DNA from 2 places in the Bordetella genomosp. 8 genome. Region 2 is predicted to be linked to the other one. Evidence: predicted binding sites of a transcription regulator. Region 2 holds the regulator's gene; the other holds the start of a gene.
What was found. The regulator FliA, encoded in region 2, starts transcription of late flagellar genes. The targets are predictions, from matches to a motif close to CTAAAGTTTNNNNNNNNNNNGCCGNTA.
Positions count from the first base shown of each region.

Region 1: the regulator FliA is predicted to act here: its motif matches at 2,011-2,037, upstream of CAL12_RS06525 (FlxA-like family protein).

Region 1 is NZ_CP021108.1:1,429,711-1,433,123, forward strand. Features, by position in the region: gene CAL12_RS06515 (SDR family oxidoreductase) at 9-770, shown strand; gene CAL12_RS06520 (histidine phosphatase family protein) at 767-1,408, opposite strand; gene CAL12_RS06525 (FlxA-like family protein) at 1,549-1,983, opposite strand; gene CAL12_RS06530 (solute carrier family 23 protein) at 2,087-3,413, shown strand, end outside.
Region 2 is NZ_CP021108.1:2,587,098-2,590,510, forward strand. Features, by position in the region: gene CAL12_RS11790 (flagellin N-terminal helical domain-containing protein) at 1-1,321, opposite strand, end outside; gene CAL12_RS11795 (RNA polymerase sigma factor FliA) at 1,581-2,336, opposite strand; gene flhD (flagellar transcriptional regulator FlhD) at 2,756-3,079, shown strand; gene flhC (flagellar transcriptional regulator FlhC) at 3,104-3,413, shown strand, end outside.

The sequences.
Region 1 (3,413 bases), 1.2 Mb from region 2:
GGCCCGGCATGCGCCACGTCTTCATCACAGGGGCCAGCAGCGGACTGGGGCAGGCGCTGGCGCGGCACTACGCCGCCCGTGGTATCTCGCTGGGCCTGGTCGGGCGACGCGAAGCCGCCCTGCGGGAACTGGCCGCATCATTGCCGGGATCGCATGCCTGTTATGCCGTGGACGTGCGGGACCGCGCGGCGCTGCACACGGCCGCGCAGGACTTTCTCGCGCGCAGCGGCGGCCTGGTGGATGGCGTGATCGCCAGCGCCGGCATCAGCGCCGGCACACTCACCGAACAAGTGGAGGATTTCGCGGTCTTCGACGCCATCGTCCAGACCAATCTGCTGGCGACGGTGGCCACCTTCGAACCCTTCATCGATGCCATGCGCCGCGCGCGATCGGGCCGACTGGTGGGTATATCGAGCGTGGCGGGCATACGCGGCCTGCCTGGTGCAGGCGCCTATAGCGCTTCAAAGGCGGCGGTCACGGTCTATTGCGAGAGCCTGCGCAACGAGCTGGCCGGCGATGGCGTGCGGGTCGTCACCATCGCGCCGGGCTACATCCGCACCGCGATGACGGCGCACAACCCCTATCGCATGCCCTTTCTGATGGACGCCGACGATTTCGCCGCGCGCGCGGCGATGGCGATCGAGCGCGGGCGCAGCTACACGGTCATTCCCTGGCAAATGGGCGTGGTGGCGAAGCTGATGCGCGCACTGCCCGATGCCCTGTACGACAGGCTGGCGCGCAATGCGCCGCGCAAGCCGCGGCAGCACTAGACGATATCGTCAGCCGACAGCGTGGCGATGTGCGTGACGTCGCCCCATCCCATCACATGCCATTTGCGGTTTTCCACCGCAAGCCGGTTCACGCCGGCGTTCAACAGCGCGGCGTCGCGCGCATGCGTCAGCGGTATGCCATGCGCATGCCGCCAGACGATGTCGAGCACTCCCCCATGGGTGAAGACCAGCACACGGCCACCGCCATGGCGCTCGCCGATGTCATCGATGGTGGCGACGATGCGGTTGTGGAACTGGCGCAGCGTTTCGCCGCCATCCAATGGGCGGTCGGGCTCGCGGCTCTTCCAGGCGGCGGCTGCCTCCGGCTGTTCGACATCCAGGCGATCCATGGTGACGCCTTCCAGCACGCCGTAGCAGCGTTCGCGCAGGCCGGGCTCGGGCCGGACCCGCAGATCCAGGCGCGCCGCCGCCGGCTCGGCCGTATGCAGGGTGCGCTGCAGGTCGCTGCTATACAGGGCGTCGAAGGCGCCGTTGCGGGCGTCCTCGTACAGGCGTTCGGCCAGGCGGCGGGCCTGGTTCACGCCATGGGCGTTCAGTGGCGTGTCCTGCCAGCCTTGCAGCCTGCGGGCACGGTTCCAGTCGGTTTCTCCATGGCGGATCAGCCAGATTTCGGTCATGAGATTCGGGGGATGAAAGTGGTGCGTAGACGCCGGCGCGTTCGGTCGGTCGCGCGCCGCAAACCACGATAGTATCCACAAATCCCACGGCCGGCCGGCCGCGCAGGAAATCGGCGCCGGCCGCGCTGGCCCCTGCCGTCTCAGGCAGTGATCGAGCCCTTGGCCGCCTCGGCCTGCTGCTGACGCAGGGCGGCGATCTGCGCCTGCAGCGTGGCGGCTTCACCGCTCAGCGCCTGCAGCTGTCCGGCTTTTTGCTCTTGCGGGATCGAACTCGCTGCCAGCCGCTGGATCTGCAACTGCACCTGGCGCAGCTGTTGTTCCAGCATCTTGATCGTACGGCTGATGGGGTCGTCGCTTTCGCCCTGGTCGGCGGCCTGGGCGCCCGGCGCCGGCCGGGCCTGGAAGTTGGTGCTGCCGCGCTGGCCGTCGGCCGCTGGCGCATCGTTGCCACCGGCTGCGGCCGTGCCGACCGGCTGTCCCTTGGCGTCCGCTGTGTTCTCCTGCACCGAGCGGGGACCCAGCGGCGACGACACGTAGGCCGAGGCGAGCGTGGAGGAAATCACGGAAATCGTCATGTCAGTTCCTGGATAGCCTGATCTGAGTTACGGCACGCTACCGTAAAAACTTGAGCCCCGATAAACTTGCGGCCGATTCCTACATCAGCGGGGGAGGGAAGACATGTCCGGTTCGTATTTTCCGCGTTGGCGGCTGGTCCGTGAAATCGCGCCCGGCGCGGTCATGGCGCCCGATGAGCGCCTGCCTTGGCCCAAGACCGCCGCGATGGGCTTGCAGCACGTGGTCGCCATGTTCGGCTCCACGGTGCTGGCGCCATTGCTCATGGGCTTCGACCCCAATGTGGCCATCCTGATGTCGGGCATAGGATCATTGATCTTTTTCGTGTTCGTGGGCGGCCGCGTGCCCAGCTACCTGGGCTCCAGCTTTGCGTTCATCGGCGGCGTGATCGCCGTCACGGGCTACGCGGGCGCGGGTCCGAACCCCAATATCGGCGTCGCCTTGGGCGGCATCATCCTGTGCGGACTGGTATACGCGCTGCTTGGCGTCCTGGTCTGGACCGCCAACGCGGGAAGCGGGGGCGGGGCGCGCTGGATCGAAGCCTTGATGCCGCCGGTCGTGACAGGCGCCGTCGTGGCCGTCATCGGCCTGAACCTGGCGCCGGTCGCCGCCAAGGGCGCCATGGGCGCGTCCGGCTTCGACGCCTGCATGGCCATCGTCACCATACTGTGCGTGGGCGGCATCGCCGTGTACACCCGCGGGATGCTGCAGCGTCTGCTGATCCTGGCCGGGCTGATTCTGGCCTGCGTGGTCTACGCCATCTGCGCCAACGGCCTGGGCCTGGGCAAGCCCATGGACTTTTCCGGGGTGGCGGCCGCCGCCTGGCTGGGCTTGCCGCGTTTCGCCGCGCCGGTTTTCCAGGCCTCCGCGATGGGCCTGCTGGTGCCCGTCGCCATCATCCTGGTGGCGGAGAACCTGGGGCATATCAAGGCGGTCAGCGCGATGACCGGCCGCGACCTGGACCGTTACCTGGGCCGCGCCTTCGTCGGCGACGGCATCGCCACCATGGTCTCCGGCGCGGTGGGCGGCACCGGCGTGACGACCTATGCCGAGAATATCGGCGTCATGGCCGTCACGCGCATCTATTCGACCGTGGTGTTCGCCGTCGCCGCGCTGATTGCCATCCTGCTGGGGTTCTCGCCCAAGTTCGGGGCGCTGATCCAGACCATTCCGGGACCCGTCCTGGGCGGCATGTCGGTCGTCGTCTTCGGGCTGATCGCGGTCGCCGGCGCGCGCATCTGGGTCGTCAACCGGGTGGATTTCAGCGACAACCGCAACCTGATCGTGGCGGCCGTCACCCTGGTCCTGGGCGCGGGGGATTTCACCGTGCGCCTGGGCGAATTCGCCCTGAGCGGCATCGGCACCGCCACGTTCGGCGCCATCATCCTGTACGCCCTGCTGCGCCCCCTGGGACAGCGCGGCCGCGAGGGCT
Region 2 (3,413 bases):
CCTTGAAGTAGCTGACCGAGCCGTCCGTACCGGTGTGCTGGATGTACAGCGCGGCGGTGTTGGCGGCCGAGGCGCTGCCCGTGGCGTCAGGCGTGTAGCGGACCAGCTTGTTGGTGCCGCTGCTGAAGCCCAGTTGCGAGTTGACGTCGGAGTAGTCGACGCTGACCGCGAACGAGGTGCCGGTGTGCACGGTGGTCGTGCCGGTGTAGGTCGTGCCGCCGTTGGTGGTGATGCCCTGGGCGCTGACCGCGGCCGACGTGGAGACGATGGCGGAAGTCGCCGTCGTGACATCCAGGCTGACCTTGCCGGTGGTGCCGTTGAAGCTGGCGGCGTAGTACGTGCCGCCGACCTTGGCGTAGTAGTTCGTCGAGCCGGCCGTGGCTTGGTACAGCGTGGCGTTCGACAGGTCCAGGCTGGTCAGCTTGTACTCGCTCTGGTCCACCGCGTTCAAGTCCACCAGGCCGTCGGCGCTGTTGGAGTTGTACTGGGTGATCGTGGTCAGCGTGCTGTAGCTGGTGACCGCACCGATTTCGATCGTGTTGGACGTCGAGTTCCAGCTGGCCGAGAACGTCGTGCCGCCTTGCTGCACGTACAGGTTGCCGTCGCCGCCGACCTTGGCAGTGTAGGCAGCGGTGCTGCCGCCCGTGGCCGAGAAGCTGAACGACGTGTAGTTGAAGCTGTGGTGCGTACCGATGTTGGCGGTCGTGGTGCTGGCGTACGTGGTGCCCGACAGAGCGGCGCCGACGTCCGTGAAGTTCGAGGCGCCGTCGCTGTTCTTCGAGGTCATCTGGTGACCCATGTTCAGCTTGTTCAGGCCCAGCGTCGTCGCATTGATCTGGTGCAGATCGATGTTGATGGTTTCGCTGTCGTTGGCGCCGACCTGGATGCTCAGGCTTTGGTCGCTGGCCAGGACCTTGACGCCGTTGAATTGCGTCTGGTTGGCAACGCGGGTGATTTCATCCAGGCGCTGGGTGATTTCAGCCTGGATCGAGTCCAGGTCGCTGCCGCTGTTCGTGCCGTTGGCGGCTTGAACCGACAGTTCACGGATGCGCTGCAGGTTGTTGTTGATTTCGTTCAGGGCGCCTTCGGTCGTTTGCGCGATCGAGATGCCGTCGTTGGCGTTGCGAGCAGCCTGGGTCAGGCCGTTCACGTTGGCCGTGAAGCGGTTGGCAATGGCTTGGCCGGCGGCGTCGTCCTTGGCGCTGTTGATGCGCAGGCCCGAGGACAGGCGTTCGATGGCCGAACCGAGGTCCGACTGGGACTTGTTCAGGTTGTTTTGCGCAACCAGCGACAAGTAATTGGTGTTGATAACTGCAGCCATGAATAGCTCCCAAGAGAGAAAGGCATCTTCAAACCGGGCAGCCAGGCCGCCCTGCGGGCACGGAATCGTCCACCGGAGGTGATGGCCGCATGCCGCGCCGCTGACTGGGTAACGGCAAGGCTCCGTAAACCTTTAGGGGGATGGACAGCGAAAAATTTCGGAATGTGGCGGAGCGCCGGTTTTCGCCGGCCAGCGGGCCCGGCCAACGGGCCCCCCCGGGGCGGGGCGGTCGCTGGCGCCTGGGAAGGAGGCGGGGAGCCTAGGCCACGGAGGCGATGCGCACGTCTTCCGGCAACTGCTGCCAGGCGCCGTCCTTGAGCTTGGCGCGCAGGCGGCTCATGGCCTGGGAGCGCAGCTGGCAGACGCGGGCCTCGGTGACGCCCATGACGGCGCCGACTTCCTTCAGGTTCAGCCCCTGCTCGTAACAAAGGGACAGCAGGAGTTTTTCCCGGTCGGGAAGGGCGCCGATGGCTTCGGCCAGTGCCTGGCGGAAGTCCGCCGCCAGCAGGCTGTCCAGCGGATTGCCCGAGGGGCCGGAGTCCGCCGCGCCGGCCGCCCAGTCGGCGTCCCGGGCCTCGGCGCCGTTCTCGGAGCCGAAATCCTCGTAATGGACGATCTGGGCGCCCTGGGCGTCGTAGAGCAACTGATGGTATTCCGCCAACGGCAATTCCAGGTGGCTGGCGATTTCCGTCTCGTTGGGCGGGCGCATCAACTGTTGGGTCAGCTGGGCCACCGCCTGGTCGATGCGCTTGGCCTTGCTGCGCACGCTGCGCGGCAGCCAGTCCTGGTTGCGCAGTTCATCCAGCATGGCGCCGCGGATGCGGGCGGTCGCATAGGTTTCGAACTGCGCGTCGGCCACTTCCTGGTAGCGCCGGGCAGCATCCAGCAGGCCGATCATGCCAGCCTGGATCAGGTCGTCCAATTCCACGCTGGCGGGCAAGCGGGCCAGCAGTTGCAGGGCCAGCTTGCGCACCAAGGGCGCGTATTCAGCCAGGCGGTCTTCGGAAAGGGGCATTGCACTCGACTAAAAGGGTTGGCCCGCGGCGCCGCCATTTTGAATTGTTGCCTGTACGCGACATTGCTGCTCTGCCGTTTACCCGTACAAGGACGATGGCTCGCCCACGATTCACCCCTGCATTGTGCGTACTTCGCCTGGATTCATTGGCACAAAGACACAAGCTTTCTAATGCTTGTTTACGGAATTGACTTACACTTGCGAAAGTCTTTGTTGCTATATATGTCCCAGAAGTGCGATATTTCACCAAGCACAAAGAATTGTCATGTCTGTAATACAAAATGACATTGCACATGGTAAATTGTATGACTTGTGGGAACAAAAGAAATATTTAGAGATTTGTTGCACACACGAAGTAACCGGTCGGCAGGGGGCTGACCGGTCCCGGGACAGAACTGATTAGTGAACAAGGGATATCCATGAAACAGCCTGAGAACACTTTGCTCGCCGACATTCGCGAAGTGAACCTGTCCTACCTGCTCCTCGCCCAGCGCATGCTGCGTGATGACTATGCGGCATCCATGTTTCGCCTGGGCTTTAGCGAACAGGTGGCCGACATCCTGATGCGACTGTCGCCGGCCCAGCTGGTGAAGCTGGCAAGCTCCAGCTCGCTGCTCTGCCGTTTCCGCTTTGACGATTACAGCCTGCTGTCGGCGCTGACCCACGATGTGCTGGGCGGCGCGCTGCAACAGGCGCATGCCACCATTCTGCTTGCCAAACAGCCGGTCGAGCAACTGGCCTGATCTTTCCCGCACCCCCTCGAGATCATGGCTATCAAAAGCGTATCCCAAGAAGCCGACGAGATCCTCCTGGCCAGCGCCATGATCGGTCTCGGCGCCCGCCTCCAGGTCCTGGAGTCGGAAACCAGCCTGAGCCACGACAGGCTCGCTCGGCTGTACCGCGAAATCCGGGGCTGCTCGCCCCCAAAGGGCATGCTGCCGTTTTCGGTGGACTGGTTCATGACCTGGCTGCCGAACATCCATTCGTCGCTGTTCTACAACGTTTATAAGTTCCTGAACGAACACACGGGCAGCAAGGGCGTCCGGGCCATCATCGACGCCTACCGCCTGTACCTGG